2 regions of the Mesorhizobium sp. M2E.F.Ca.ET.209.01.1.1 genome follow, and region 2 is predicted to be linked to the other one. Evidence: predicted binding sites of a transcription regulator. Region 2 holds the regulator's gene; the other holds the start of a gene.
What was found. The regulator PhoB, encoded in region 2, activates phosphate uptake and scavenging genes when phosphate is short. The targets are predictions, from matches to a motif close to TGTCATNNANCTGTCAT.
Positions count from the first base shown of each region.

Region 1 (15,321 bases), on a different contig from region 2:
AGCCGATCAGCAGCCGAAGCAGCACCAGTTGCCACACGCTCTGCACCATGCCGGTCAGCGACATGCAGATCGCCATGCCGAAAGACGCGCGCACCAGCATCAGCTTGCGGCCGTAACGGTCGCCCAGCCGCCCCCACAAGGGCGCGACCAGCGCCGCCGCGAAGAAGGTGGCGCCGTAGGCGATGCCCGACCACTGCACGATTGCCGCGTGGCCCTCGGCGCCGAGCTGCTCGACGTAAAGCGGCAGGAACGGAAGAAGCAGCGTCATGGCGATCAGCGTGCTGAACGAGCCGGCGAAACAGACGGCAAGGTTGCGCCGCCAATGGATGTTGTAGCCGCCCTGTTCGGAAGGTTTCTCGCTCATGTCATGCCTGCCGGGTGATCCGGATTGGCGTGGATACCATTTTGGTATACCATGCCGGTATCCGTCATGAACCTCAAGCTTGCCGCTGTCAATGCGGCCTTGAAAAAGCGGGACGACAAATGTCGCAGATGCAAAATGTCGAAAGGCAGCTTCGCGAAATGATCCTTGGCCTGGAGATCGGCCCGGGCGAAAGGCTGACCGAGCGCTGGATCGAGAGCCGTTTCGGCGCCTCGCGCACGCCGGTGCGCGCAGCGCTGCTGCGCCTGGAGACGGAAGGGCTGATCAGCCGCGACGGCCGCGGCTGGACGGTGGCGCCGATCAACCTCGCAGAACTTGGCCAGATCGCTGTCTACCGCGAGGCGGTCGAAGTCGCGGCGGTCCGCCTGACGGCGGCGCTTGAAGACCGCAGCGGTATCGACGTGATCGCCGCTATGCTTGATTCCTGCGATGCGGAGACGCCGCGCGAAGAGTGGCATCGCGTCGGCATGGATTTCCACATCGAACTGGCAAGGCTTTCCGGCAACGAGTTCCTATTGAGGGCCGTACGCGATGCGATGACGAGGCTTTCTCGAGCACGCTGGCTGGAAGTGCGCGATGAAGCGGCGCTCGGCCGCGCCTGGGCCGAACATCACGCCATCCTCGCAGCTGTCAGGAGCGGCGATGCCGAGGAAGCGGCGCTGCTGCTTTCCGCTCACATCGCCGGCAGCCGCGACCGGCTGGTCACCTCCTTGCACAACGACCGGCGCGGTTTGCGCGCACGCGGATTTGCGGTGGTCGCGGCTTGAGGCTGAACATACATGCACCGTCAGCAGTACTCGCGGGCTTGCAACATGGCCGGGAGAATGCTGTAGGAGGTCAGGGGGGATGAAGGCCGACTACCACTGACCACCTCGCTGAATTCTCGGACGCATGGCCACACTCTCTCGGACCGCCTCGAAGCTGTTCTACTACGCGCGCAATTTCGCGCGCGACCGCGCACCGCAATCGCTGTTTCGCGATCGCCTGGAGGGCCGGCTCGATCAGGCCAGGCTTTCAGGCAAGGCGGTTCGCGAGCGGCTGAACTACTACAACAAGCTGGAACAGCCGTTCTCGCCCAGTCCGGACGCCGTGCCTGTCGGCAAGCTGCCGACCGCTTCCAGCATGTATTATTACGACCTCAAGGAATTCGCCCGCTACTTCGATCCCGGCCTTCTGATCGATTTCGAATTCGGCGATGTCGTTGGCGTCCCGGAGATTCCGAGGATCGTCAAGGACCGGCCCATCGGCGACGACAACGCCAATGGCGTGCTGATGAAGCTGAACAAGTTCCGCCACTTCTACATGCCGCCCGACAGTCTACCCTTCGCGGCCAAGCGCCCGATGGTGGTGTGGCGCGGTCATCTCAACAATCCGATCCGCACCCGCTTCGTGGAAAAGGCCGCCGACCTGCCGATCTGCGATGCGGGATCCCACAGGGCCGATGCGCCGGACGGATACCGCAAGCCGTTCCTGAATATCGAGCAGCAGCGGCGCTATCGCTACATCGTCTCGCTCGAAGGCAATGACGTGGCGACGAACCTGAAATGGATCATGAGCTCCAATTCGCTCTGCCTGATGCCGAAACCGACCTACGAAACCTGGTTTGCGGAAGCCAAGGTCGAGCCCAATGTCCATTACGTGCCGCTCGAGCAGGATTTCTCCGACCTTGTCGACAAGGTGGCTTATTTCGAGAAACACCCGGCCGAGGCGGAACGGATAACCGCCGCGGCCAATGCCTATTGCCGCAAATTCGACAATGAGCAGGACGAGCAGGCGATCTCGCTGCTCGTCCTCTACAAGTATTTCGTGCTGAGCGGGCAGATCAAGCCAGACGCGGAAGTCTGGCGCTTTATCGCCGGCTGAGCGCGAAGCCCTAAGCGTGGGAGCGGTCGAGCACCTTGTCGGCCGGCCCGAAACGGTCCCTGGCCGTGAACTGCTGGTGCCAGTAGGGGTAAAGCACCGGCGGCCGGCTGACCGCATCAAGGCGCTGCCGCTCGTCTTCCGTGAGCGAAAGGCTTGCCGCGGCCAGATTGTCCTTGAGCTGCGTCTCGTTGCGGGCGCCGATCACCAGGGAGCTTACGGCCGGACGACCGAGCAGCCAGGCCAGCGCCGCCTGCGCCCCTGAGATGCCACGCGCCTTGCCGATCTCGTTGAGCACGTCGACGATGCGCCACAGGCGGTCCCCGTCGCGGATCGGCGGTTCCTTCCAGCCGCCGAGCTGGCGCGCGGTCGGGCTGTCGCGATGATATTTGCCGGAGAGCAGGCCGCCCGCCAGCGGACTCCAGACCAGCACGCCGACGCCCTGGTCGACCGAGATCGGCAGCAATTCATACTCGGCCTCGCGCGCTTCCAGCGTGTAATGGATCTGCTGGGTGACGAAACGGGCCTGATGTCGGCTGTCGCTGACGGCAAGAGCCTTCATCACCTGCCAGCCCGACCAGTTGGAGCAGCCGATATAGCGGATCTTGCCCTGGTTGACCAAAGTGTCGAGCGCCGCGATCGTCTCCTCGACCGGCGTGAGCCCGTCCCACTGATGGACAAAATAGACGTCGATGACATCGGTCTTGAGCCGCTTCAGGCTCTTTTCGCACTCGCGGATCAGATGGTGCCGCGACAGGCCCTCGTCGTTGGGGCCGCTGCCGATGCGCATGCGCGCCTTGGACGCGATCAGCACATCGTTCTTGCGCTTGCCGCCAAGCGCCTCGCCGATGATCTCCTCCGACAGGCCGTTCGAATAGACATTGGCGGTGTCGATGAGGTTGATGCCGGCATCGATGCAGGTATCGATGATGCGCCTGGCTTCCGAAAGATCGGAGTTGCCGACGGCGGCGAATGGACCGGTGCCCCCGAAGGTCATGGTGCCGAGGGTCAATGTCGAAACCTTCAGGCCGGAACGGCCAAGGGTGCGGTATTCCATGTCTGATCCTCGCAATTTTGTTTGAAGAGGCCGCGCGGGGGCGCCGGCAAAAGGCGAGGGGATTTGTAGGACAAATCGGACGGCCTGTCGCCCCGCTATCGATACGCGTCGATCACATATCGGCTAGTCCAGCATCGTTGAGCAGCGCTTGCAATAAAACCGTCATTGCGCCTCTGTATCTCAGTCGGCTTACGGAGTTGCGTTTGCGGTGCCACCGGAACGCATCCGAGGCAAGGTGGCTGGCAGGCAGGAGCTGCGCGATGAACGAACTCAAACCGAATTCCGGGGCGAAGGACTGGCTGGAAGCCGAGCTCGAGGACACGCTCGACGAGGACTACGAGCTGGAGATTTCCGAACCGGCGCTCTCGCTCGAGATCGCCAAGATCTACAACAAGTCGCATCCGCCTTCCATCGAGCGGATGACCTACTTTCGCGAGCTGCTGAGGCTCCAGTCCGAGCTGATCAAGCTGCAGTCCTGGGTCGCCTACCACAAGAAGAAGCTGGTGGTGATCTTCGAGGGCCGCGACTCCGCCGGCAAGGGCGGCGTCATCAAGCGCATCACGCAGCGCCTCAACCCCCGCATCGCCCGCGTGGTGGCGTTGCCGGCGCCGACCGAGCGCGAGAAGTCGCAATGGTATTTCCAGCGCTACGTGCCGCATCTGCCCGCGGGCGGCGAGATCGTGCTGTTCGACCGCTCCTGGTACAACCGCTCCGGCGTCGAGCGTGTCATGGGTTTCGCCGACCAGAATCAGGTCGAGCAGTTCTTCCACGACGTGCCGGAATTCGAGCGCATGCTGGTCCGCTCCGGCATCACGCTGGTGAAATACTGGTTCTCCATCACCGACGAGGAACAGCAGATGCGGTTCCTGATGCGCATCCACGATCCGATGAAGCAGTGGAAGCTGTCGCCGATGGACCTGCAGTCGCGGGTGCGCTGGGAGCAATACACCAAGGCCAAGGAAGAGACTTTTGCCCGCACCAACATCAAGGAGGCGCCCTGGTTCATCGTCGAAGGCAACGACAAGAAGCGCGCGCGGCTGAACTGCATCGACCATCTGTTGCAGCAGATGCCGTATGAAGAGGTGCCGCACGAGGAGATCACGCTGCCGGAGCGTGTCTTCAACCCGGACTACGAGCGCCAGGTGCTGCCGCGCGAGCTCTACGTGCCGCAGAAGTATTGAGGCGGTGAAGCTGCGATCTCCCCCCTTGTGGGGGAGATGCCCGGCAGGGCAGAGGGGGGCGCGAAGGATCTCAGCCTATCGGCAGATAGCTTACGAAAACGCCCAAGCGGACTGGCTATTGATTGAAGCGCTGGCGGGACAGCGCCCCCCTCTGGCCTGCCGGCCATCTCCCCCACGAGGGGGGAGATTACGCTCGCTACGCCCGCCCGATCATCACATGCGTCGCGTCGGCCGTCGCCACCTGCCCGGTGCAGCGGTATCCCAGCTTCAGCATATCTAGGCCCGCGAACAGATGCTCGCCCGATCCGAGCAAGAGCGGCGAGACAACCAGATGCATCTCGTCGATGAGCTTCTCCTGCAGATACTGCCGGACGGTCGAGACGCCGCCGCCGACGCGCACATCCTTGCCGCCGGCAGCCGCCTTCGCCTGTTCGAGCGCCGAATGGATGCCGTCGGTGACGAAATAGAATGTCGTGCCGCCTTCCATCTCAATCGGCGCGCGCTTGTGATGCGTCAAAATAAAGGTCGGCACGTGATAGGGCGGGTTGGGACCCCACCAGCCCTTCCAGTTGTCGTCCGGCCATGCGCCGCGGCTCGGCGCGAACATGTTGCGGCCGAGGATCCAGGCGCCGACATTCTCGAAGCTGCGCACGGCAAACTCGTCATCCGTATCCGTCGTCCCGCCTTCCTTGCCGATCATCTGGTGGAACGAGCGGGTCTTGATCATCCATTTGTGTAGATCTTCGCCGCCTACGCCGAGTGGGTTGTCGAGGCTCTGATCCGGACCGGTGCCGTAGCCGTCGAGCGACAAGGTGAAAGCGTTGACGCGCAGCCTGGACATCATTGCCTCCTGATCCAGTTGTAATTTGCAAGCGGTCAACTGATAGCTTGACTGATTGCGAATTGCAAGCGGATGGGTAGCAGTATCGCGCTTGGCGCACAATCCAGGTTTATGGATTTGACTCAGACGAACTGGGCGCCACGGCGCCGGTTCGTTCGTCCGCGCGCGTCTCGCTATTCCATCGCCAGGATGAGGTTGCGCATCACAGGATAGATTTCACGTTCCCAGCGCTTGCCGTTGAAGACGCCGTAATGGCCGACATTGGCCTGCAGGTGATGCCGCTTCAGATGTGGGCGCAGCGAGCGGCACAGATCATGCGCCGCCGAGGTCTGGCCCAGCGCGCATATGTCGTCGCGTCCGCCCTCGACGGTAAGCAGCGCCGTGTTGCGGATCGCGCCGGGATCAACCTTGCTGCCGCGGAAGGTGAACGTGCCGGTGGCAAGCTCCGCCTTCTGGAATACCCGGTCGATGGTCTCGAGATAGAATTCCTCGGTGAGGTCGAGCACCGCGAAATACTCGTCGTAGAAAGTCTTGATCTTCTCGGCTTCGGCGGTCTCGCCGGCCGCCAGATGCTCCTGGAGCTTGCGATGAGCCGTGACGTGGCGGTCGCTGTTCATGGCCACGAAGGCGGTGAGCTGCAGGAAGCCCGGATACACCCGCCGCCCGCCGCCCGGGTGGCGGAAAGGCACATGCGAGATGACGTAGCTCTGGAACCAGGCCAGCGACTTGCTGACGGCGAATTCGTTGACCTCGGTCGGGCTTTCGCGCGGGTCGATCGGCCCCGCCATCAGCGTCATCGAGCGCGGCGTCGCCGGATGCCTGTCCTCGGACATGATGGCGACGGCGGCGAGCGCCTGGACGCAGGGCTGGCAGACCGCCAGGATATGCGCCCCCGGGCCGATCGCCTCCAGGAAACGGATGAGGTAGTCGACATAGTCGTCCACGCCGAAGCCGCCGGCCGAAAGCGGCACGTCGCGGGCATTGGCCCAGTCGGTGACATAGACCTCGTGGTCGGCGAGCAGCGTCTCCACCGTGCCGCGCAGCAGCGTCGAGAAATGTCCCGACAGGGGCGCGACCACCATGACCTTCGGCTGGCGGGCGTCGATGTCTTTGGCAAAACGCAGCAGCTTGCCGAAGGGCAGGGCGAGCACCGTTTCGACGGCGACCGGCACCTCGCGGTTACCGACCCTGACAGTCCCGATGCCGAAATCCGGGCGCGTATGGGTGAGCCTGAAACGGGCGATCATCTCCAGCCCAGCCGCGATGCGCCGTTTGGCGGCGTCGCCGAGCGCCATCCCGCCCGTCGCCGAGCCCATTAGTTCGGCAAGCATGCGCGCCGGAGCTATGAGGTCGTCCTGGAGCTGGTAGGCCTGGTAAAGCATTGCGCCTCGTTCCGCTGACAGCCCATCGTGCAGCGCAAAAAAAGCTAGTGCAATTTATTTTGCATTGCGAGAGGATTGTTGCCGGCGAAAGGCTTGGAGGTTCCACGACATGGCCAAGGCGGGGAAGACGAAGGTGGTTGCGGCGAAGCCGGAAAGCGCGACGAAGGCGACGTTGACGATCTCGTCGAAGAACTACTCGTCCTGGTCTCTGCGCGGCTGGCTGCTGTGCCGCATGGCCGGTTTGGAGTTCGAGGAGAAGCGCGTCGACATCGATGATCCGGAGCAGCGGCAGGAATTGCTGCTCCTGTCGCCATCGGTGTTGGTGCCGCGGCTGACGCATGACGGCGTCACCGTATGGGATACGCTGGCCATCGCCGAATACCTTGCTGAGACGATGCCGCGCGCCGGCCTGCTGCCGGCCGAGCGCGTGGCGCGCGCCCATTGCCGCGCGGTGTCGGGCGAAATGCATTCGGGCTTCCACAATCTGCGCTCGGCACTGCCGATGAACCTCAAGGCGAGGCACAAGAGCTTCAAGATCTTTTCCGGCGCGCGGCCCGATGTGGAGCGGATCAAGGCGATCTGGTCGGAATGCCTGGCGACCTATGGTGGACCGTGGCTGTTCGGAGCATGGCCCACCATGGCCGACGCCATGTATGCTCCGGTCAGCACCCGCTTCCGCACTTACGCGGTTGACCTCGAAGCGCCGCTCGCCGCGTTCTGCGAGACGGTTTTCGCCTGGCCGCTGATGCGGGAATGGACGCAAGGAGCACTCGCCGAGCCAGAGGAGATCGTCGAGCTAGAGGTTGAATTCTGACGGCAGGTCAGCGCCGCTGCTTGCCGGTTCCGCGGCTTACCCCTTCAGCATCTCCGCCACGGTCGGCGCGAAATAGGTCAGCATGCCGTCGCAGCCGGCGCGCTTCAGCGAAAGCAGCGATTCCAGCATCGCCTTCTCGCCGTCGATCCAGCCATTGGCGGCGGCCGCCTTGATCATCGAATATTCGCCCGACACCTGGTAGGCGAAGGTCGGCATCTGCAGCTCGTCCTTCAGCCGGCGGATGATGTCGAGATAGGGCAGGCCGGGTTTCACCATCAGCATGTCGGCACCTTCGGCGAGGTCCTGCTCGGCCTCGCGCACCGCCTCGTCGGAATTGGCGTGGTCGATGTAATAGGTCTTCTTGTCGCCCTTGAGCAGGCCGGCGGTGCCGACCGCCTCGCGATAGGGGCCGTAGAAGGCCGAAGCGAATTTCGTCGCATAGGACATGATCGCCACGTCCTGGAAACCGTTGGCGTCGAGCGCGTCGCGGATGGCGCCGATGCGGCCGTCCATCATGTCGGACGGCGCGATGATGTCGGCGCCGGCGGCTGCCTGGATGACGGCCGCGGCTGCGACCTGCTCCACCGTTTCGTCATTGACGATGATGCCGTCGCGCAGGATGCCGTCATGGCCGTGGCTGGTGAAGGGGTCGAGCGCGGCGTCAGTGATGATGCCGATGTCCGGCACCGCATCCTTGATGGCGCGGGTCGCGCGGTTGATGATATTGTCGGGGTCGAGGATGTGCGATCCCGTCTGGTCGCGCAGCGCAAGCTCGACATTGGGGAAGGTGGCGATCGCCGGAATGCCGAGCTTGGCCGCGCGCTCCGCTTCCTTGACCGCGAGGTCGATTGAGAGGCGATAGACGTCCGGCATGGCGGTGATCGGCTCGCGTATGTTCTTGCCGTCGATGACGAAGATCGGCCAGATCAGGTCGTTGACCGAAAGCTGGTTCTCCTGCACCAGGCGGCGCGACCAGTCGGCCTTGCGCATGCGCCTGAGCCGCCGGCTGCCGGTGATCTCGTCGACGCTGCGCGCGCCGGCAGGCTTTGCGGGGGTGAATTTGTTCATGGCCGAAACTCTCTTTTGCGCCGGCTTTTACCACGCGTCTTAGCCGCTGACCAATGCGACACGATAGTGCCAGCGGCAGAGCCGCGAGTTCCTCGCAACCCGCCAAAGGCGGGGAGAGGTGTCCGCGAAGCGGACGGAGAGGGGGCCTTCGTAGGGCGGAAGGTCTTCCAATACGAGGGCCTTTGCCGACGGAGCCGGCGTTCCCCTCTCCGTCTCGGCTTCGCCGAGCCACCTCTCCCCACTTTCGTGGGGCGAGGAAACGCCGTCACGGCTGCCCGTGCCCTGACAAAATCTGCGCCGCGCCCCTCATCGCCACTCGAAACGCCTCGTCGAAGCTGACGCCGCGCACCTGCCAGCGAAAGGTCTTGCCGCGATCGGCAAGCCGCCAGTCGGCGATCCAGCCGAGTTCCTTGTCGCTCCACACGATGCTGCCGGCGAGCGCCCGAGCCGCTCCTGCTTTCTTCGCCAATCTGTCGAGCCTTGCGATGTCCGCCTCCGAAAGCGCCTTCTCATCGAGGCCACCAAGCTGCTCGGCCTTTGGAAAGGTGACGCGCATCAGCAGCGGACCGGCCGCATTGGCGAAGGATTCGCGCATCGCGTTGCCGCGCTGATCCTCTTGCGTCAGCACGAATTGCCGCGCGCCCTGCTCGGCGGTCATGAAGACGGCGATCGGCGGCCGCTCGCCGGGCCAGGGCCTGCTGCCAAGCTGCGCAAGCAGCCTGTCGACGACGGCCGGCTTGTAGAGGCAGGTCAGATCGTGCGGCCGGTCATGCGTGCCTTGCTCGTCATGGATCGGGATGCCCTCGAGCCGGTCGTGGTAGCGGAAGGACTGGACGAAATCGGCAGCCTTCTCGCGCAGCGCCAGCATCTCCGTCTTCTGCGTCAGCCGCTGATCGCCGGAGACCTTGACCAGCACCTTGTCGAGACAATCCTTGAAGCCGATCTGCCGGTTCACGTCTCCGGTGCCGGTGACGATCGTTTGCGCCTGGTAAAGCTCGGCGGGCGTCGCGGCGATCACGGGGCGACAGACGAAACAGATGGCGATCATGCCGATCACCATGGCCGCGAGGCGAGAAAATCCGGGCATGGCTTGCCGTCCGGTTCAAGATGCCCATTTTCTAGCACCGGGCGCTCGCGGTGGCCAAGGCGGATTGCCGGCTAAACGAAGGAGCGAGGCATGGCCTTCATCTGGTTCATCTATGCCGCCTGGCTCATGCTGATCATCTTCCTGACCGTTCAGGCAATTGGCGTGAAGCGGGACACCGAACCGCATCTTTTGCAGAGCTTCGGCTTGATGTTCGCCATCATCGCCGCCTTCCTGCTGCCGCGACTGCCGATTTTCGACTTCGTCAACTTCGCGCCCGTCAGCACGGTTCTGGGCGGCATCGGCGCCGCGATCACCGTCGCGGGCATGGCGCTGCTGGTCTGCGCGCGGCAGGCTCTCGGCCGCAACTGGAGTCAAACCGTTTCGGCCAAGCAGGAGCATGAGCTGGTAAGGTCCGGTCCATACAGTTGCCTGCGTAATCCCATGTACACCGGCGGCCTGCTCGCCTGTATCGGCTCTGCGATCGTGGTCGGCGGCCCCTTCGTCTTTCTGTTGATCCTGCTCGGGGCGATTTTCATCTGGAGGGTCGGTGCCGAGGATCGGCTTCTGGCGCGGCAATTCCCCGACGAGTTCCCCGATTATGCGCGCCGCACGAACGCGCTTATCCCGTTCGTCTGGTAGTCTGCCCCGCCGCAGCGGCGCGGCCTGTCCCTGGTACTCGACAATTGACGTTGGCCCGGTCGCCGCTTAGCACTTCACCTCCCGCAGGCGCGGGGGAGGATTCTCTGACGATGGATTTTGGCGGAGGCGACGAGATCCGCTTCGAGCGGCTGGGCAGGGCGGGCGTGGTCACATTGACCCGGCCGAAGGCGCTCAACGCAGTCACGCACAACATGGTCAAGGCGCTCGGGAAGGCGCTCGACGCCTGGGAACAGGATCAGGGCGTCAGTGTCGTCGTGGTCAAGGCCGAGGGCAGGGCGTTTTCCGCCGGCGGCGATATCCTGCATATTTATGAGGCCGGCCGCGCCGGCAGGCCGCCTGTCGACTTCTTCGCCGACGAGTACCGGTTGAACGCCCGCATCGCGCGCTTCAAGAAACCCTATGTCGCGCTGATCGACGGCATCGTCATGGGCGGCGGCGTCGGCATCTCCTTTCATGGCTCGCATCGCGTGCTGACCGAGAACGCGCAGTTCGCCATGCCCGAGGTCGGCATCGGCTTCTTCCCCGATGTCGGCGGCAGCCATCTGCTGCCGGATCTCGGCGGCTCGTTCGGCATGTATCTCGGGCTGACGGGCAATCGCATTCGCTATGGCGACGCGCTGTGGTCGGGGCTTGCCACCCACACCATCAAGGCCGAGGACCAGGCCGGGCTGCTCGACGAGCTGGCGACGAGCGGCGATGCCAATGCCGAACTGCGCGATTTCTTCGTGCCTGCAAAACGCGAGACGGAGCGGCAGGACCTGGAGACGATCGCGCGCCATTTCTCGCAGAGCTCGCTCGCCGGCATCATCGATAGTCTGGATCGGGCAGGGCCCGAGGATGCTTTTGCCGCAAAGACCCTGGCGACGCTGAAGACCCGCTCGCCGACCAGCCTCAACGTCGCCTGGCGCCAGATCAGCGCTGGATCGACGCTGTCGATGGACGAATGCATGAAGATGGAGTTTCGCATCCTGAACCGCATGCTGGCCGGCCATGATTTCTACGAAGGCATCCGCGCCGCCATCATCGACAAGGGCTCGACGCCCGCCTGGCGGCCGGCGAGCCTGGATGAGGTCAGCGCCGCCGATATCGACGCCTATTTCGCGCCACTCGGAGACCAGGAGCTCGTGCTGTGAGCGAGGTCACCTCCAGGCGCGTGGTGCTGCAGCCCTCGACCACCGAGGTCATCTTCGCCTGGTTTCAGCGTGTGATCGCCGGCTACTGCCTCTTGTTCGGCATCCTCTACTGGATCCGCCTGATCGGCATTTATCCGGGCGAGCTGTGGCGCTTCGACCTGATGCCGGTGCACTGGCAGGTGGCGGCGGCCACGCTTGCCGTCTTTTTCCCCTTCGCCGCGGCAGGCCTTTGGATGCTGGCATCCTGGGGGCCGGTGATTTGGTTCATCTGTGCGGTGACCGAGACCGTGATGTATGCCGGCTTCCCGAACCTCTTCGGCCACCGGATGCTGATCGTGATCTCGCATGCCTGCGTGGCCTTGCTCTACATCGTCTTTCGCGTCACCATCTGGCTGCAGAAGCGCCAGCTCCGGCAATAGGCCGACGCGGCATCGTGCCCTATCAGTCCAGGGCCGATTTTGCGGCCTCGTTCCGCCCAAAATCCATTGGCTAAATCTTTAGGTTAATTGTTCTTGCTCGGGTGACCGATCGTTAAGCGTCTTCCGAAACCTCTTACCGGTAAGCTCTTGTTAGCCCTGGCGTTTAAGTCGAATTTTATGAGTATTCGATAGTGTCGCGATCAAGGTGAAAAACAAAAAATCACCAAGGCGACAAACGAGAGGCAAAGACAATGATCAATTCGCGTCCGGCGGCGAAGACCGCAAACGTATCCGACGATCGCCGCGAGGCTATCCGCTCGCTGTACATGGAATCGCTGCAGCTGGTGGAGCGTCTGCACCGCCGTCTGCTTGACGTGATCAAGGACGAGTTCGACCGGAACGGCCGTTCCGACATCAACGCCATCCAGGCGCTGCTGCTCTTCAACATCGGCAATTCGGAGCTGACCGCCGGCGAGCTGCGCTCGCGCGGCTACTATCTCGGCTCGAACGTCTCCTACAATCTGAAGAAGCTGGTCGACCTCGGCTTCATCAACCACCAGCGCTCGCGCATCGACCGCCGTTCGGTCCGCGTCTCGCTGACGCCGAAGGGCAACGAGGTGGCCGACGTCGTCGCCGGCCTCTACGAGCGCCATGTCGGCTCGATCGAAGCGGTCGGCGGCATCAATACCGACGAGTTCAAGCAGATGAACCGCGCGCTGCAGCGCCTCGACCGCTTCTGGAACGATACGATCGCGTATCGGATGTAAGCGCTACGAATTAGGTCAGGGAAGCCGCGCCGAAGAAGCGCGGCCGGGGGAAGAATATGGGGCCGGTGCGCCGGTCCCTTTCTTTGTCTTTTTTCGGAAGGCGCCAGCCACGGGAATTTGACCGTAGCTCCGCGCGAGTTGAAGCTCTGTGCCTGACGGGGAGGGGCGCAGACTTCGCAAGGGCGCGCTGGCGTCGCTGCGATGCAAAAAAGCATCGCCCCCATTTCTTTCATCTCGCCGCCGCAAGCAAATCGCGGGCCAAGGCCACGTTGCCGCCATAATCGCGGGCAATGCGGAAGGTGGGTGAAGCTGCGGGCCTAAGCCCCGCGCTCCTTGGAACCTGCGTGGCGGCAGCGCATTTCTGGCGGCCGGTGAAGCGGGGTCATGGTTGGCGAATTGTTAAGTTTGCCGACCCTAGAGTGCGGACAAAGCCGCCCGGCAAGCGATTGAGCGAGAGCGATCAAACAAAGAATGTCTGCCATGAGAACCAGCCGCCGTTTCTTCCTTACCGGAGCCTCCGTGCTCGCCGCCGCCGTAGTCGCCGGCCAGGCCAGCGCGCAGGATGTGATCGGGGACATCCTGAAATCCTCGACGCGCGGCAACTGGGACGACCAGTTCGACGCCCGCGGCAACGACACCAACAAGGTCGCCTCGACGCTGCCGATCTTCAGCCAGCAAACGGTGGCCTTCACCGAGCAGGCTGTCGCGCAGTACCAGAACATCGTCTCGCAGGGCGGCTGGGAACAGGTTCCGGCGACCAAGAAACTGCAGCTCGGCGTCGACGATCCGGATGTCGTTCCGTTGCGCAAGCGCCTGATGGTCTCGGGTGACCTGCCGCAGAGCGCCGGCATCTCGACGGCCTTCGATTCCTATGTCGATTCCGCGGTTAAGCGCTTCCAGCTCCGCCACGGCCTGCCGGCCGACGGCGCCATGGGCAAGTACACCTATACCGCAATGAACGTCTCGGCGCAGATCCGCCTCGGCCAGTTGCAGACCAACCTGCAGCGCCTGAAGGAGAAGGCCGGCACGCTCGGCAGTCGTTACGTGCTGGTCGACATTCCGGGCGCCCAGATCGAAGCGGTCGAGAACGACCGTGTGGTGCTTCGCCACACGGCAATCGTCGGCAAGATCGATCGCCAGACGCCGATCGTGAACTCCAAGATCAACGAGATCATCGTCAACCCGTACTGGAACGCGCCGGTCTCGATCGTGCGCAAGGACATCATTCCGCTGATGCGGAAGGATCCGAACTACCTTAAGGACAGCCACATCCGCCTTTTCGCGCCGGACGGCAGCGAGGTCGATCCGATGACCATCGACTGGTCGACGGACGACGCCGAGAAATACCGTTTCCGCCAGGATCCGGGCAACAACAACGCCATGGCCTCGGTCAAGATCAACTTCCCGAGCCCGGACGGCGTCTACATGCACGACACGCCGCAGCAGAGCCTGTTCGGCAAGCTGATGCGCTTCGATTCCTCCGGTTGCGTGCGCGTCCAGAATGTGCGCGACCTCGTCACCTGGATCCTGCGCGACACGCCCGGCTGGGACCGTCAGCATTTCGAGGCGGCAATCAAGACCGGCGAGAATACGCCGATCCAGGTCGTCAATCCGGTGCCGGTCCACTTCCTCTATCTGTCGGCATGGTCGACCGCGCCGGGCGTCGTGCAGTTCCGCGATGACATCTACGGCCTCGACGGCGCCCAAGAGCTGCAGATCAGCTCGGCTCAGTAAGCACCTGATCTTGAACAACAAAAAGGCCGCTCTCGTAGCGGCCGTTTTTGTTGGGAAATGCTGGTTTAGATAAGCCGCTGGTTCACCAGCCGCGCCACCGCCTGCGCGCGGTTGACTGCGCCGAGTTTGCGTCTGGCATTGTCGACATGGAAGCGCACGGTCGCCTCCGCGATGCCGAGGATCACCGAGATCTCCCAGTCGGTCTTGCCCTCGGCGACCAGCGCCAGGCTGTCGCGTTCGCGCCGCGTTAGTCTGACGACAGTGGTCGGCGGCGGCGAGGTCAGGCTCATCAGCCTTTCCGTCAGCGCAAGGCCCGCCATATGGATGGCGAAGCGCTCGTTCGGCCCAAAATCCCGCCTGCGAAAGCCCAGATGCAGCGAGGCGATCACGCCATCCGCCCCGTAGGAGGTGGCGCAGAGCGCGTCGTCGATGTTGGCTTCGCTCAGCGCTTCCCAATAGGCGCCGTATTGGGCATCGTCGTGCGGCGCGAAATCGCTGAACCGGTAGCTGGTGCGGTTCTCGCGGATCGCGCCGAGCAGCGGGTTGCACTCGAAGCAGATATAATCGAAGGCCGGGCTGCCGGGCCAATCGACTGGCGCCAGCCTGGTTATGAAGCCGCCGGCCGCCCAGTGGCTGGCCGACGTCAGGATCGCCGGCGGCCGCCGGTAGAGCCTTGTCTGCAGATAAGAGGCGCCGAAATCTTCCATTGCCGCGAAGAAGGCCACGCTGGCGTCTTCGGCGGTAGGCGCCGCATACGCCGCCTCCACATGCGTCATCAATCGTGACAGCATCGCTCGCCCCAGTTCTAACCCCACCCGCAACGCAGGGTCGCACGGGCCGTTCCGTGCCGCAAGGGCAGGCGCGCTTCGCCTGTCAACCCGGCGCTTTCGAGGGGTTGATGGAGTTGGCCTCTCGCTTATCAGGAAAGGCGCGGCG
Region 1 covers NZ_SADP02000005.1:244,347-259,667, forward strand. The annotation lists gene EN852_RS12570 (MFS transporter) at 1-364, opposite strand, end outside; gene EN852_RS12575 (GntR family transcriptional regulator) at 484-1,149, shown strand; gene EN852_RS12580 (glycosyl transferase family 90) at 1,274-2,245, shown strand; gene EN852_RS12585 (aldo/keto reductase) at 2,256-3,299, opposite strand; gene ppk2 (polyphosphate kinase 2) at 3,560-4,480, shown strand; gene EN852_RS12595 (dihydrofolate reductase family protein) at 4,677-5,321, opposite strand; gene phaZ (polyhydroxyalkanoate depolymerase) at 5,495-6,703, opposite strand; gene EN852_RS12605 (glutathione S-transferase family protein) at 6,813-7,517, shown strand; gene hemB (porphobilinogen synthase) at 7,554-8,585, opposite strand; gene EN852_RS12615 (DUF2066 domain-containing protein) at 8,851-9,672, opposite strand; gene EN852_RS12620 (isoprenylcysteine carboxylmethyltransferase family protein) at 9,763-10,311, shown strand; gene EN852_RS12625 (enoyl-CoA hydratase/isomerase family protein) at 10,422-11,465, shown strand; gene EN852_RS12630 (DUF6163 family protein) at 11,462-11,884, shown strand; gene EN852_RS12635 (MarR family winged helix-turn-helix transcriptional regulator) at 12,136-12,651, shown strand; gene EN852_RS12640 (L,D-transpeptidase family protein) at 13,132-14,385, shown strand; gene EN852_RS43175 (LuxR C-terminal-related transcriptional regulator) at 14,451-15,176, opposite strand.
Region 1: the regulator PhoB is predicted to act here: its motif matches at 3,449-3,465, upstream of ppk2 (polyphosphate kinase 2).

Region 2 (15,321 bases):
GGGCCGCGGCGCAAGGTTTTGGTCTAGTGTCGGCAAAGCTTAGTTGCAGACCTTGACGCTGCCGGCGGCAACGCCAGCGCAGACTTCGTCCTTCTTGATCCAGCCGGCGTCGATGACGACGTTGAGATTGTCCTTGGTGATTGCGATCGGGGTCAGGAACAGCGACTTGACGGTGTTGCCGCCAGGTGTCGTGAAGTCCTTGGCGCCGGCGATGTCGGCCATCTTCTTGCCGTCGGCGAGCTGCGAGGCGATCTCGGCGGCGTTCTTGCCGAGCTCGCGCGCATCCTTCCACACCGACACGGTCTGCGTGCCGAGCGCGATGCGGTTGAGAGCCGCGTGGTCGCCGTCCTGGCCCGAGACCGGAACGGTGCCAGCCAGGCCTTGCGCCGTCAGCGCCGCGACGACGCCACCGGCGGTGCCGTCATTGGCCGCCACAACCGCGTCGACCTTGTTGTCGTTGGCGGTCAGGAACTGCTCCATGTTCTTCTGCGCGTTGGCGGGCAGCCAGCCGTCGGTATAGGCCTCGCCGACATTCTTGATCTTGCCGCTGTCGATCGCCTCCTTCAGCACTTCCATGGAGCCCGAGAACAGGAAGTCGGCGTTCGGATCGGAACCCGAGCCCTTGATGAAGACGTAGTTGCCTTCGGGCTTGGCCTTGAACACCTCACGGGCCTGCATGCGGCCGACTTCCTTGTTGTCGAAAGTCAGGTAGAAAACGTCCTTGTTCTCGATCAGGCGGTCGTAGCCGACGACCGGGATGCCTTCATCGAGCGCCTTCTGCACGGCCGGACCGATCGCCGAGGCATCCTGCGCCAGGATGATCAGCGAATTGGCGCCCTGCGAGATCAGGCTTTCGACGTCGGTCAGCTGCTTGCCCGGATTGGACTGCGCGTCGGCCGAAATATACTTGTCGCCGGCGGCCTCGATGGCGGCCTTCATCGCCGCTTCGTCGGTCTTCCAGCGCTCTTCCTGGAAATTCGACCACGAGACGCCAATCACCTTGCCCTTCGCCTCGGCGACCGAAGCCAGCGTCAGCGACATGGCAACACCCGCCAGAATGGCGGCTGCGAATTTTTTCATCATATCCTCCCTGCGCCCTGTATGGCGCGACCCAGACTGGCCCGAAGGCCGGCATAGAGGCTTTTTTTCGAGCCTCAAAAAAATACTGATGCAGCGAAATGATGCTGTCAACCGAGATTCTGATGGCATTTGATGGGTCCAGGCATTTTTTTCGGGGTCCGCAATAAATAATGACATCGGCTTTGGCTTCTGCCACTATCCCTGGCGTGTCAGCGACAGGCCATGGCATCATCACAAGGCCGCGATGACCGGGGAGGACGTGCGAGACGATGTCGGTCGGAATCCGCCACGACGATTTGCGTCGGCGCAACCGCGCCATGGTGATTTCGGCCGTGCGCCGCGCCGGCCAGCCGTCGCGGACGGAAATTGCCGCCACCACCGGCCTCAGCCACTCGACCATTTCGGCGATCTCCGCCGATCTGATCCAGGAGGGCATTCTCACCGAAAGCAAGGCCAGCGAGCCGACGGCATTGAAACGCGGCCGGCCGCAGATCGGCCTGGCGCTGAACCCCGAAGCCGCCGCGGTGCTGACCGTGGTGCTGTCGCTGAACTTCCTGTCGGTCGCCGTCATCGACTATGCCGGCCAGGTGATCGCCGAGGAACAGCGGCGGCTGGACACGCTCGTCATGCCGCGCGACGAGCTGATCGGCGAGTGCCTGGCGATTGTCCAGCGCCGGCTGCAGGATCCTGATCTCGACGTGAGCAGTGTCGCCCGCATCGCCATGGGCATTCAGGGCATCACCGATTCCCACTCGCGCGCCATGCTGTGGTCGCCGATCACGCCGCTGACCGACATTCCGTTCGCTGACATCCTCGAGAGGGAATTCGACATCCCTGCCACCATGGAGAACGACTGCAACATGATGGCGGTGGCGCTGCGATGGCGCGATCCCGAGCGCTATCGCGACAATTTCATCGCCATCCTGCTCTCGCACGGCATCGGCATGGGCCTTGTGCTGAAGGGCGAATTGTTCACCGGCACGCATTCTTCCGGCGGCGAGTTCGGCCACATGATCCATCGTCCGGGCGGCGCGCTTTGCCGCTGCGGCCGCCGCGGCTGCGTCGAGGCCTATGCCGGCAATTACGCCATCTGGCGCAGCGCCATGGGGATGAGCGAGGACGCTGCGCCGATCGACATCGGCGACGCCGACATGCGCGCCCTTGCCGCCAAGGCGCGCGAAAAGCACGGCCCCGAGCGCGAGGCCTATCGCCGGGCCGGCGAAGCGCTGGGCTTCGGCCTGGGCAGTCTCTTCGCCCTTATCGATCCGGCGCCGGTCGCCATGGTCGGCGTCAGCGCGGCCGCCTTCGACCTGATCGAGCCGGCGCTGAGAGAGGCGATCGCCCAGACCGCCGGCGGCCAGCACTCGAACTCGATCTCCTTCGACGCCGAGCCGAACGAGCTGCCGCTGATCCGAGAAGGCTGCGCCATGCGCGCGCTGACCTTCGTCGACCAGGAGATCTTCGCGCCGGGCATGCAGGCGAGAAGCGGTGCGGGGAAGATCGTCGCCTGACGGTGAAACCAATCATCTAGACGACCCGATTGGGAACGCTGCCGCTCTGCGCCAAATGCTGACATCGATATCTTAGATAGATATCGGACAAGCGACCAATGTCCACCTGCTTAGCTCGATTCCCCGATCGCAATCGCAGCCAACCGCGCTTCTTCGCGCGCAATCAGGGCTTGATATCGCGGATGGCCGTGGAGGGGCATCAACTCGGGCTCTCGCTTGATCCATGCGAGGAGGTGCGCTTTGGGAAGGCAAGTCTCCAACAAATCGAGAGCCCGATCTGGCTCGCCCATTTGGGCAAAGGCGCATGCAATATTGTGGTAGTCCCTCATATCGTCCGGCTCGATCGTCAACGCTCGCGCGGCCCATTCCTCGGCGCGCTCTTTCTCTCCCAGATGGGCCAACGCGATCGCTCCCAACGATAAGGCACGCGCGTTGTCGGGATGCAGCGCGATCTCCCTTTCGGCGCGCTCCAAAGCCCGGCGTGAAGCAGCACCCAGTTCGTCATGTCGTCCCAACAATCGATAGCAATCAGCCGCAATGAGGAGAGCCCAATGGTCTGCTTCAAGAAGCTGAGCGGCGCGCTCGCAATGCTCGATGGCGTCTTCGTAGCGGCCGAGGTAAAGGCAGGTCAGGCCAAAGTTAACTCGCACCTCAAACGAGTCCGGTTCAAGGCGTAGCGATTCCTCATGGGCCGCCAGCGCCTCATCGTTGCGTCCCAGCGCGGCCAGTGCCCGCGCCCTGGCGGCATGAGCCTCGGCCAATGTCGCATCCAGCGCGAGCGCCTTTTCGGCGGCTGATAAGCCTGACTCCTCCGATCCCCCGAAATGCAGGAACGCTTGGCAGAGGGCGACCACAGCCCAGGCGCGGGCGTAATCAGGATCGATCTCCAACGCCTGCCGGCAGAAGCGAACGGCGATCTCCAAGCTTCTCGCTCCCTGCTGCGTGAGGTAGTGCCGACCCAGGAGATAGAGCTGATAGGCCTTCGGGTCTTGCGTTGAGCGGCTCTCGATCGCCGTCTTTTCGGCCGGCAGCAGCCTGATCTTCAGCGCCGCCACGATGGCCTGCGCGATTTCGTCTTGCAGCGCAAAGATGTCTTTCAGTTCGCGGTCATAGCGCTCGCCCCAGACCTGGCTGTCCTTGCTTGCGTCGATCAGCTGCGCCGTGATCCGCACCCGCCCGCCAGCCTTGCGCACGCTGCCTTCGACGACGTATCGAATCTTCAGCCGCTGCGCCAACTGCCCTATCTCGACAGCCTTGCCCTTGAACGTGAACGTGGTGTGGCGCGACAGAACGTTGAGCGTAGAGACCTTCGACAGGTCGGTGATGATGTCCTCGGTGATGCCGTCGCTGAAGTATTCCTGCTCGGGGTCGCCGCTCATGTTGACGAAGGGCAGAACGGCGAGGGAGGGCGCTTCGGGGAGCGCCGGCTTCACCTCCGTTCCTTCCTCTTGGGGCGGGTTCCTTATCGCGATCATCGGTCCGACGAATCGGTAGCCGCGGCGCGGGAGCGTCTCGATCCAGCGCTCGCCGCCGGGTTCTTCCCCGAACACCCGGCGGAGTGCCGCGATCTGGGCAGTTAGATTGCTTTCTTCAACGGCGAGACCGGACCATCCGGCATCCATCAGCGCAGCCTTGGAGACGGGTGCGCCCGCTCGCTCCACCAGCACGCGCAGGAGTGCAACCGCTCGCTGTCCCAATGCGAGGGGCTCGGCATTTCGAAACACGATTCCCGTCTCGGTATCGAGACGGAACGGTCCCATTCGGTGGATCGTCACCATGGGCCGAAATCTACTCGACTTCGGAAACTTTTCCGAACTCTTTCAGGAGCATTTCAGGTCTTTCCGCCGGAGAAGGCAGAGACTGCATAAACATTTCCGGGAGGTTCGACGTGACAACTAGTGTGAAGTCCCTGCCGCCATACGCAAGGCCGCATGCCTGGCGTCGCTGGTCCTCTTCTGGTGTCGGGCGCGTTCTCGGCAAACTGGTGGGCTGGTGCCAGGATGAAGTATTCCGGATCGCCGCGATCGAGGAACTGACTAGGCTCAACGACCACTATCTCGAGGATGTGGGTATCGATCGCAGTGACATCGGCCCGATCGTCGATGCCACGGTGAAGCGCCTGCGGGAAAGCCGGAGGAAGGCTTGAGGCCAGGCGAGCCGGGCCTCATGCACATCCCCCCGCATCGCCACTACTGCGGCATCGGCAACCGCCTGCTATTGAGTTCTGCCCCTCGAACATGATTTCGATCCATCGGGATGGCGGGGCTCTAGCCTAGTCTTCCCTGATCGCATACCCCGCGCCACGAATGGTGCGGATGACATCGGGCATGCGGCCGTTGTTGACGGCCTTGCGCAGGCGTCCGACATGAACGTCCACCGTGCGCTCGTCGATATAGATCGTCTCGCCCCAGACATTGTCGAGCAGCTGGCTGCGCGAGAACACGCGGCCGGGATGCCGCATCATGAATTCGAGCAGCCGGAACTCGGTCGGGCCGAGCCTGATCTCGCTCTTCTTGCGGTAGACGCGGTGCGATTCGCGGTCGAGCACGATGTCGCCGACCTTGAGCACGCTGGACAGCACCTCCGGCTTGGCGCGGCGCAGCAGCGCCTTGACGCGCGCCATGAATTCCGGCGTCGAGAACGGCTTGACCAGATAGTCGTCGGCGCCGGTGGACAAACCTCGAACCCGATCGCTTTCCTCGCCGCGCGCGGTCAGCATGATGATCGGCAGCCGCTCGGTCTCGGGCCGCATCCTCAGGCGCCGGCAAAGCTCGATGCCGGAAACCGCCGGCACCATCCAGTCGAGCACGAGCAGGTCGGGAACGTTTTCCTGCAGGCGGATTTCGGCCTCGTCGCCGCGGGTCACCACTTCAACCTGGTAACCCTCGGATTCGAGGTTGTAGCGGAGCAGCACCCCCAGCGGCTCCTCGTCCTCCACCACCATGATGCGTGGCGCGATCATCGGGGTAACCTTTTCCGTCAGGCCGCCGGCGCCGACATTGCCGTCTCGTCCTGCTTGGGACGGTTGGCGGGCAATTGCATGCCGGTCAGCACATAATAGGCGTTCTCGGCGATGTTGGTCACATGGTCGCCGATGCGCTCGAGATTCTTGGCGCAGAACAGAAGATGCGTGCAAGCGGTGATGTTGCGCGGATCTTCCATCATGTAGGTCAGGAGTTCGCGGAACACGGAGGTGTATTTGACGTCGATGCGCTCGTCGTCGTTGCGCAGCTTGGCCAGCGCCGAAGCATCGCCCACCGTGTATTCCTGGACTACCGCCTGGACCTGGATCAGCACCAGCTGCGCCATGGAATCGATCGAATGTGTGAGGTCGCGCGGCGCGGCGCTGATGCCGACCGAGCCGACGCGCTTGGCGATGTTCTTGGCAAGATCGCCGATGCGTTCGAGATCGCCCGCCATGCGGATCGAGCCGACCACGTGGCGAAGATCGTCCGCCATCGGCTGCCGCTTGGCGATCAGCGTGATCGCGCGGTCGTCGAGCTCGCGCTGGCGCGCGTCCATGATGGTGTCGTCGGAGACGACGCGCTGCGCCAGCGCATTGTCGGTCTCCAGCAGAGCCCTGGTCGCGGCGCCAACCATCGAACCGGCCAGGTCGCCCATGTCGTTGATCAGCCGGCTGATCTGCCTCAGATCCTCGTCGAACGAGGCAACGGTATGTTCGGCCATGATGATGTCCTCGTATGAACTCAGCCGAAGCGGCCGGTGATGTAGTCCTGCGTGCGCTTCTCACGCGGCGAGGTGAAGATCTTCTCGGTCCGGTCGAACTCCACCAGCTCGCCGAGATACATGAACGCCGTCTGCCGCGACACGCGCGCCGCCTGCTGCATGTTGTGGGTGACGATGACGATCGTGTAGTCGGCCTGCAATTCGTCGATCAGCTCCTCGATCTTGGCCGTCGACAGCGGATCGAGCGCCGAGGCCGGTTCGTCGAGCAGGATGACCTCCGGCTTCACCGCGACGGTGCGGGCGATGCACAGGCGCTGCTGCTGGCCGCCCGACAGGCTCTGGCCGCTGGCGTTGAGCTTGTCCTTGACCTCGTTCCACAGCGCGGCGCGCTTCAGCGCCGACTCGACGCGGTTGTCCATCTCGGCCTTGCTGATCTTCTCATAGAGCCTGACGCCGAAGGCGATGTTTTCGTAGATCGACATCGGGAACGGCGTCGGCTTCTGGAACACCATGCCGATCTTGGTGCGCAGCAGGTTGAGGTCCTGCGAGCGGTCGAGGATGTTCTTGCCGTCGAGCAGCACCTGGCCCTCGGCGGTCTGCTTCGGATAGAGCTCGTAGATGCGGTTAAGGACGCGCAGCAGCGTCGACTTTCCGCAGCCCGACGGCCCGATGAATGCGGTCACGCTGCGCTCCGGCAGGGACAGGTTGATGTCCTTCAGCGCCTTGGACTGGCCATAGTAGAAGTTGAGGCCTTTGACCTCGATCTTGGCCTTCTCGACGGTCGTGTCGGCTACGTTCAGGTCGGTGGACAACATCGGTTTCATCTGTCCTCTCTGCGTCCGGTCAGGCTGCGGGCGAAGATGCTCAGCCCGAGAACCGTCAGGGTGATTATGAGAGCGCCCGTCCAGGCCAGTTGCTGCCATTCCTCGTAGGGGCTGAGAGCGAACTGGAAGATGGTCACCGGCAGGCTGGCCATCGGAGCATTGAGATTGCTCGACCAGAACTGGTTGTTGAGCGCGGTGAAGAGAAGCGGCGCCGTCTCGCCGGAGATGCGGGCGATCGCCAGCAGGATGCCGGTGACGATGCCCGACATCGCGGCGCGGTAGGCGACCGAACGGATAACCACCCAGCGCGGCGCGCCGATTGCCGTGCCCGCCTCGCGCAGCGCATTGGGCACGAGGTTCAGCATGTCCTCGGTGGTGCGAACCACCACGGGGATCACCAGGATCGACAGCGCGACGGCGCCGGCGATCGCTGAGAAATGACCCATCGGCCGCACCAGCAGCTCATAGACGAACAGGCCGACGATGATCGAAGGGGCCGACAACAGGATGTCGTTGATGAAACGCACGATTGTCGTAAGGCGTGAAAAGCGCCCGTACTCGGCCATGTAGGTGCCGGCCAGCACGCCGATCGGCGTGCCGACGACGATGCCGATGATGGTCATGACGATGCTGCCGTAGATGGCATTGAGCAGACCGCCGGCATCGCCGGGAGGCGGCGTCATTTGCGTGAACACCGCCAGCGAGACGCCGGACAGGCCCTTGTAGATCAGCGCGCCGAGGATCAGCGCCAGCCAGGCGAGGCCAATGCCGGCGGCGACGACGCAAAGCGCCATCATCACGCCGTTCTTGCGCTTGCGGCTCCGGTGGAGAGACAGGGCTGTCGACATGGATCAGGCTCCCGCACGGCGATCGATACGCAGCAGCATGTAGCGTGCGATGGCAAGGATGACGAAGGTGATGATGAACAGGATCAGGCCGAGCGCCACCAGCGAGGAGGTGTAGAGCTCGCCGTCGGCCTCGGTGAATTCGTTGGCGATGGTTGCCGAGATCGTGGTGCCGGGCGCGAACAGCGAGGCGCTGATGCGGTGCGCATTGCCGATGACGAAGGTGACGGCCATGGTCTCGCCGAGCGCGCGGCCGAGGCCGAGCATCACGCCGCCCATGATGCCGACACGTGTATACGGGATGACCACGCGCCGCGTCACTTCCCAGGTCGTGCAGCCGATGCCGTAGGCCGATTCCTTCAGCACGGCGGGCACCGTGTCGAACACGTCCTTGGTGATCGAGGTGATGAAGGGCAGCACCATGATGGCGAGAATCAGCGAGGAGGTCAGCAGGCCGATGCCGTAGGGCGGGCCGGCAAACAGGCTGTTGAGGCCGGGGATGCCTTTGAAGACCCAGATGATGAAGGGCTGGATCGTCGTCTGCAGGAACGGCGCGAAGACGAACAGGCCCCAGATGCCATAGATGATCGAGGGAATGCCGGCGAGCAATTCGACCGCGATGCCGATCGGGCGCCTCAGCGGGCGCGGGCACAACTCGGTCAGGAAGACGGCGATGCCGATGCCGATCGGCACGGCGATAAGAATGGCGATGGCCGACGTGACGAGCGTGCCATAGATGGGCGCCAGGGCGCCGAAATTCTCAGTGACCGGGTTCCAGGCCTCGGTCGTCAGGAAAGAAAAACCAAACTTCGACAGCGCCTGCCATGAGCCGGCAAACAACGAGATGGCGACGCCGCCGAGAATAACCAGCACGAGGATGGCGGAAAGACGCGTGGCGGAGCGGAAGATCGTATCGGTGAGGGCGAAGCGGCGCACCGTCGCTTCTCTGGTGCGCATGGAGGACGCGGTCACGGCTTCGGAAGCGGCACTCATCTAGCCCCTCGCATTTCGAAAGAGACAGGAGGGCGCCGGAAGCGCCCTCCCTTGTTCGTCAGAATTACATGCCGGAATAGAGCGGCTTGCCGTTCGCGTCGACGATGTCCTTGCCCCACATTTCCTCGACGCTCTTCACCACCGCGTCGGGCATCGGAACATAGTCCAGCTCGGCGGCCATGTCGTCGCCCTTGGCGTAGGACCAGGCGAAGAACTTGAGCGCTTCGGTCGTAGCCGCCGCGTCGTCGGGCTTCTTGTAGACGAGGATCCAGGTGGCCGACGTCATCGGCCAGGTTTCGGCGCCGGCCTGGTTGGCCAGGATCACGCCGTAGCCCGGCTGCGAGCTCCAGTCGGCACTGGCCGCCGCAGCCGAGAACGCCGCAGCGGTCGGCTCGACCTTCTTGCCGTCCTTGTTGATCAGGTCGGTATAGGTGAGCTTGTTCTGCTTGGCATAGGCATATTCGACATAGCCGATCGCGCCGCCGGTCTGGGAAACGTTGTTGGCTACGCCCTCATTGCCCTTGGCGCCGATGCCGACAGGCCATTCCACAGCCTTGTCGACGCCGACCTTCGACTTCCAGTCGGCGCTGACGTCGCCGAGATAGTAGGTGAAGTTGAAGGTGGTGCCCGAACCGTCTGAACGGTGAACCACGGCGATCGCCTGCGAAGGCAGCTTGACGTCAGGGTTGAGCTTCTTGATCGCCGGGTCATCCCAGCTCGTGATCTTGCCGAGGAAGATATCGGCCAGCGTCGGGCCGTCGAGAACCAGTTCCCCGGGCTTGACGCCTTCGAGGTTGACGACCGGAACGATGCCGCCCATCACCATCGGGAACTGTGCGAGGCCGGTGCCGTCGAGTTCGTCGCCCTTCAGCGGCGCGTCGGAAGCGCCGAAAGTCACGGTCTTGGCCTTGATCTGCTTGATGCCGCCGCCGGAACCGATCGACTGGTAGTTGAGACCGATGCCGGTCTCCTTCTTGTAGGCGTCGGCCCACTTCGCATAGATCGGATAGGGGAAGGTGGCGCCGGCGCCGGAAATGTCGGCAGCCATCGCGGCGACGATGCTAAAGGTAGATGCCGCAGCCATTGCAATCGCAACGGCCGCCGAGCGGATGAAATGTCTCATGTGGCCTGCTCCTGTTCGGAAGATGGTCTTCGGCACCCGTTCTATCGGCGCCCGGTGAGCGCAATAGCCCTCGATTATTACAGTCGCATGACAGTTTCGTGTCAGCCCGGTAACGTCTGGACGAGGATGTCTGGAGAGGTCGGCGGAGGCCCCGAAGGACCGGCCGAAGTTTGCCGCGGGAATCAGCAACTTGTCTGACTTTTGAATCAAAAATTATCCCGGCGGCCATATGGTGGCCGCCGGGAAATAAAATCCGGACGAGAGCGCGTTGCCTGAATGCCAGAGCGGATCATGGCCTGGCCATCGCCGAAAACAGGTCCGTTGGGGTAGAGTCGACGCTGTTTCTTGTTGGCGGTCGCTGCTCCCGCCCGTAACCGAGGAGCGGAATCAATGACACATTGTCCAAGCTTGGCTTGCTTTGGTATGGCGCGATCGCACCATACGCATGCGTCAACGCCTTGCGCCCGCCTGCCGGCCAAATTCGCTCTAACCCGCGTTGCGCCGGGTCTCGATGTCCGAACCCAGCCAGCGCTCGAGCTTCTCCAGCAGCGCCCGCGGGCTGATCGGCTTCGGCAGGTAATCGTCCATGCCGGCCTCGAGGCAGCGTTCGCGATCGCCCTTCAGCGCATGCGCCGTGACGCCCACGATCGGCACATGCGTGCCCGTGTCCTGCTCGAGCTTGCGAATGGCGCCTGTCGCCTCCAGCCCGTTCATTTCCGGCATCGACACGTCCATCAGGATCATGCGCGGATTGAGCTTGCCGAAACCGTCGAGCGCCTTGCGGCCGTTGCCGACGATCTCGAAGCGGTATCCGGTCTCGCCCAGGATCTGGGTGAACACCATCTGGTTCACCTCATTGTCCTCGGCGACGAGGATGTCGAGTTCGCGCTCGGCTTCGGTCGGGCGTGGGCGCGCACGCACGGGCGGTGGCTGCAGCATGGCGCGGTCCGACGCCGCCGTCTGCGCCGGCGCCGCTTGCGGCGGGCCGCCGCCAACGGCGGGTTGCACCACGGCGCTGCTGTGACGATGGCGCTGGATGGTCGCGACCAGCGTTTCCAGGAGGACGGAGGAGCGCGCCGGCTTGATCAACTGCGCATCGATGCCGAGGTCGCGATAGGCCGTATTGGCGAGCGATTGGTCGACCGAGGTCAGCATGATGATGGGCGTGTGCGCCAGACCCGCCGTGTTGCGCACGATGCGCGCCATCTCGGCGCCGGTCATGCCAGGCATCTGGTAGTCGAGCACGATGCAATCGACCGGCACGCCATAGGCCGCGGCGGCAATCAGCACCTTCAACCCTTCGGCGCCGCTTTCGGCCGCGCAGGCATCGAACGTCCACGATGCCATCTGCTCGCTCAGGATCGAGCGGTTGACGCCATTGTCGTCGACGATGAGCACGCGCGCGCCGGTGACGTCGACCGGCGTGATGCGCTGCGCGCCCTGCTCGGCCCTGGGCAGCGTGACGGTGAACCAGAAGGTCGAACCCTTGCCCTCCGCGCTGTCGACGCCGATCTCGCCGCCCATCATCTCCACCAGCCGCGAGGTGATGGCGAGGCCGAGGCCGGTGCCTTCATGCCGCCTGGTCGAGGAGGTGTCGACCTGGCTGAATTTTTCGAACACCAGCTTCAGCTTGTCCTCGGGAATGCCGATGCCGGTATCTGTCACGGAAATGGTGAGCTTCGTTCCCGCCGGAACCCGCTCGCCCGTCACGTCGACCAGGACGTGGCCCTCATCGGTGAATTTCACGGCATTGCCGAGCAGGTTGGTGACGATCTGCCGGATGCGGCCGACATCGCCGACAAACTCGCCGTCGAGCCCCGGCTGGACGCGGACGATGAGCTCGAGGTCCTTCTCCTTGGCGCGCGTCGAGACCAGCGTCGCCACATCCTCGATCGCCTCGGCGAGGTTGAAGGGCGCCGGGTCGAGCACCAGCTGGCCGGCGTCGATCTTGGAGAAATCGAGGATGTCGTTGATGATGGTGAGCAGCGCGTTGCCGGATTTGACGATGATGTCGGTGAACGTCTTCTGCTTCGGATCGAGGTCCGACTTTGCCAGCAGTTCCGCCATTCCAAGGACCCCGTTCATCGGCGTGCGGATCTCGTGGCTCATATTGGCGAGGAATTCCGACTTGGCCCGGTCGGCGAGCACGGCACGTTGCCGCGCTTCGCTGAGCTCAGCCTCGCGCTGCTTGAGCTCGGTGATGTCGGTGGTGGAGCCGATGAGATAGAGCGAGCCGTCCGAGGCGATCATCGCGCCCTTGCGCGCGAACTGATGGCGCACGCTGCCGTCGGGCAGCGTCACCGTCTCTTCGATCTCCTGCGTCTCTCCGGTGCGCAGCACGGCAAGGTCGCCGGCGACGAAGGCTTCGCCATCCGCTCCGAATATCTCGACGTCGGTCCTGCCGATCGCCTCTTCCCTGCTGAAGCCGGTGAGATCGCACCAGCCCTGGTTGACGTAGAATTGCCTGAGGTCCGAGCGTTTGGCGTAGATCGACACCGGCACATTGTCGATGAGGCTGCGGAACACCTCGTTCTCGCTCATGCTTTGCCGAAGCGCCTGCTCGCGCGCCTTGACCTCGGTGATGTCGGTACTGGAGCCAACCAGATGCACCGAGCCGTCGGTCGCCACCAGCCGGCTCTTGCGCGTCATCAGCTGCCGCACCGTGCCGTCACGATGGGTGACAGCCTCCTCGATCTCGCGTCCCGCGCCGGTCGCCACGACTTCGGTATCGTCATTGCTGAAGCCGTCGGCTTCTTCCGACGCGAAAAGCTCACGATCCGTCTTGCCGAGCACCTCGTCCTTGGCGAGTCCGGTCAGCGCGCACCAGGCCTTGTTGACGAATTCCATGCTGAGATCGTCGGCCTTGATGAAGGCCGCCACCGGCAGCTCGTCCATCACGTGCCGGTAGAGGTCGATCTGGCGCATGGAGTCGCGCAGCGCCTTCTCGCGGACTTTGATGTCGGTGATATCGACGCGCACGCCGATGAACGTCCCGTCATCGGTGCGCATGTCATAGACCTGGTACCAGCGCCCGTCGGCGTTGAGGCGCTCGTAGGCGGAATTTGGCAAACGGTACCGCTTGAGCATGGCGTCAAGCCAGCGCTCGGTGTCGACGCCGTACAGACTGTCGATCTGGGTGTCGCCGCTCGAGCGGAAATAGCCGACCGAATGACCGAGAACCAATGCTTCGCGAAACGTGCAGCCCGGCTGCCAGGCCGGCTTCAGCGCCGGCAGCGTGTCCTGCAGCTTGCGGTTGGCGAAGACGAAGCGGTCGTCGCGGTCGTAGATGATGACGCCGGCCGGCAGCGATTCCAGAACGGTGGCGAGGTTCCTGCGCGCGTCCTCGGCCTCGGTCTCGCGCTGCTTCATGTCGGTGATGTCGACATAGGAGATCAGCCGCTTGCCGCCTGGAAGCGGCGCCAGCGAGGCGATCAGCGTGCGGCCGTCGCTGCGCGGCAACTGTCTGGAGCCTGCGGCGCCGGCCCGGATTTCGGCTTCCCGCTCGGCCACATGGCTTTGCCAGTTCCGCTCCTCGCCGCCGAACGGATCGGCGGCACGAGTGGCTTCCATGAGGTCGCGAAAAGAGATGCCGGCCGGAGCGCGCAGCGGATCGACCTTCCAGAAGTCGTAGAAGGCCCGGTTGATCACCTCGACCCGCATTTCGGCATCGACAACGATGACGCCGATCGGCATCGAATTTACCATCAGGCTGAGATTGCTGAACGTCTCGGCCGTCCTGGCATTGGCTCTTTCGATCTCGGCGTCTCGGCGCTTGACCTCGGTGACGTCATAGTAGGTCAACAGGCGCTTGCCGCCGGACAACGCCGTCACCGAGAATATCATCGTGCGGCCGTCGGCATGGACGAACTCGCGCGGCGCGACGGAACCGGCACGAATTTCCGCGATTCGGCTGGCCAGGTAGCGCTGCCACTCCTGTTCTTCGATCTCGCCATAGATGCCGTTGCGGCGATTGAGATCCATCAGGCGGCTGAACGGCGCACCGACAGTCACCGCCCCCTCGGGGATCTTGGACAACTCCCGGTAGGCTTTATTGATGATCAGCGTATCGAGCCGGGCGTCCAGAAGCACGACGCCCATACGCATGGCGTCCATCGTGCGTTCGAGATCGGCAAGATGCTGCTCGCCGCCTTCGCCCACGGGCGTGTCGTCGTCATGCCCAACCGTTGCGCCGAGGGGGTTGCGCATGCCGCCCGTCCCACTCGTCTTGTCCACGTCCGCCATGCTGTTGCCACCCCCAGCCGAACGCCCCTTCGCGGTTCGTCGGCGGAATGTGCCCGACAAGCATTAACGATCCGCTAACCATAACGATTGCAACCGCCTGTCTTTCGATGCCGTTGAGAGAACCAGGATCGTGGCGCCGGTTGCGGTAATCCGCCTGTTGGCGATTGGGGCAACGACACATTATAAAGCGGCTGAGGTGTTGCTAATGTTCAGTCGAATCGCCGCTTTCGTCCTGTGCCCGGCGCTGCTTGCAGCGGGCGCCTGCACGCGAAGCGACGACGGCACGGTGATCGTTCCAAGCCGGATGGATGTCAGGCGTGTCTGGGACGAGGCGCCGCCCGGAACGGCCGTCTCGCGGCAGATCGTGTCGAATGTGTTTCCCCCGCCGCCGAGCGCGCCGGCAAGCCTGCCGGCGAGCCCGACCGTCCGGCGCCATTCCAGACCCGCTTCGGCGAAGCCGTCCTTCGGCCAGGATCTGCCCGACCCGGCAGCCGGCGAGCAGAGCCCCCTCACCTGCAGGAATGTCGGGGAAGACGGCAAGCGCTATCGCGTCATCTGCGAATAACGTTCCTTCATTCCGTGGACCCAGTGCCGGCCGGACAGCGCCGAACAACCGCCGGCGTAAGAAACCGAGCCGCCGTCGCGATCACGGATTGCTGATGAAACCTTCGACCGGTGGTGGACGTTTTCTGGCACTGATGCGATCCGCGCTGCACCCAGGAGACTGAAGATGTCGATTCACTTCACTGTCTCTGGCCTGACCAGGAACCTGATCCATTCGCTTGGGTTGGATCATGAGCCGGCGCCGAGGCCCCTTACTCCGGAACAGAAGCTTCTGCTGGATTGTTACCTGGCCGGGCAGATTCCGGACTCGGCCTGGAGCGACTATGTCTTCGAGATGCCGGAGTTGGAAAAACATGCCCAACTCAGGCGTGCCAGGTCAGGCGTGCACGGCCTGACCTGAAACGGTGAGCCTGCCGCTCATTTCTTCGGCGAGTTGAACTGCAGCGTGAAGA
Region 2 covers NZ_SADP02000012.1:19,395-34,715, reverse strand. The annotation lists gene xylF (D-xylose ABC transporter substrate-binding protein) at 40-1,080, opposite strand; gene EN852_RS21445 (ROK family protein) at 1,350-2,591, shown strand; gene EN852_RS21440 (winged helix-turn-helix domain-containing protein) at 2,702-4,369, opposite strand; gene EN852_RS40905 (DUF1127 domain-containing protein) at 4,480-4,737, shown strand; gene phoB (phosphate regulon transcriptional regulator PhoB) at 4,864-5,553, opposite strand; gene phoU (phosphate signaling complex protein PhoU) at 5,571-6,278, opposite strand; gene pstB (phosphate ABC transporter ATP-binding protein PstB) at 6,299-7,102, opposite strand; gene pstA (phosphate ABC transporter permease PstA) at 7,099-7,950, opposite strand; gene pstC (phosphate ABC transporter permease subunit PstC) at 7,954-8,940, opposite strand; gene pstS (phosphate ABC transporter substrate-binding protein PstS) at 9,005-10,063, opposite strand; gene EN852_RS21400 (PAS-domain containing protein) at 10,550-14,305, opposite strand; gene EN852_RS21395 (hypothetical protein) at 14,511-14,870, shown strand; gene EN852_RS21390 (hypothetical protein) at 15,036-15,269, shown strand; gene EN852_RS21385 (hypothetical protein) at 15,287-15,321, opposite strand, start outside.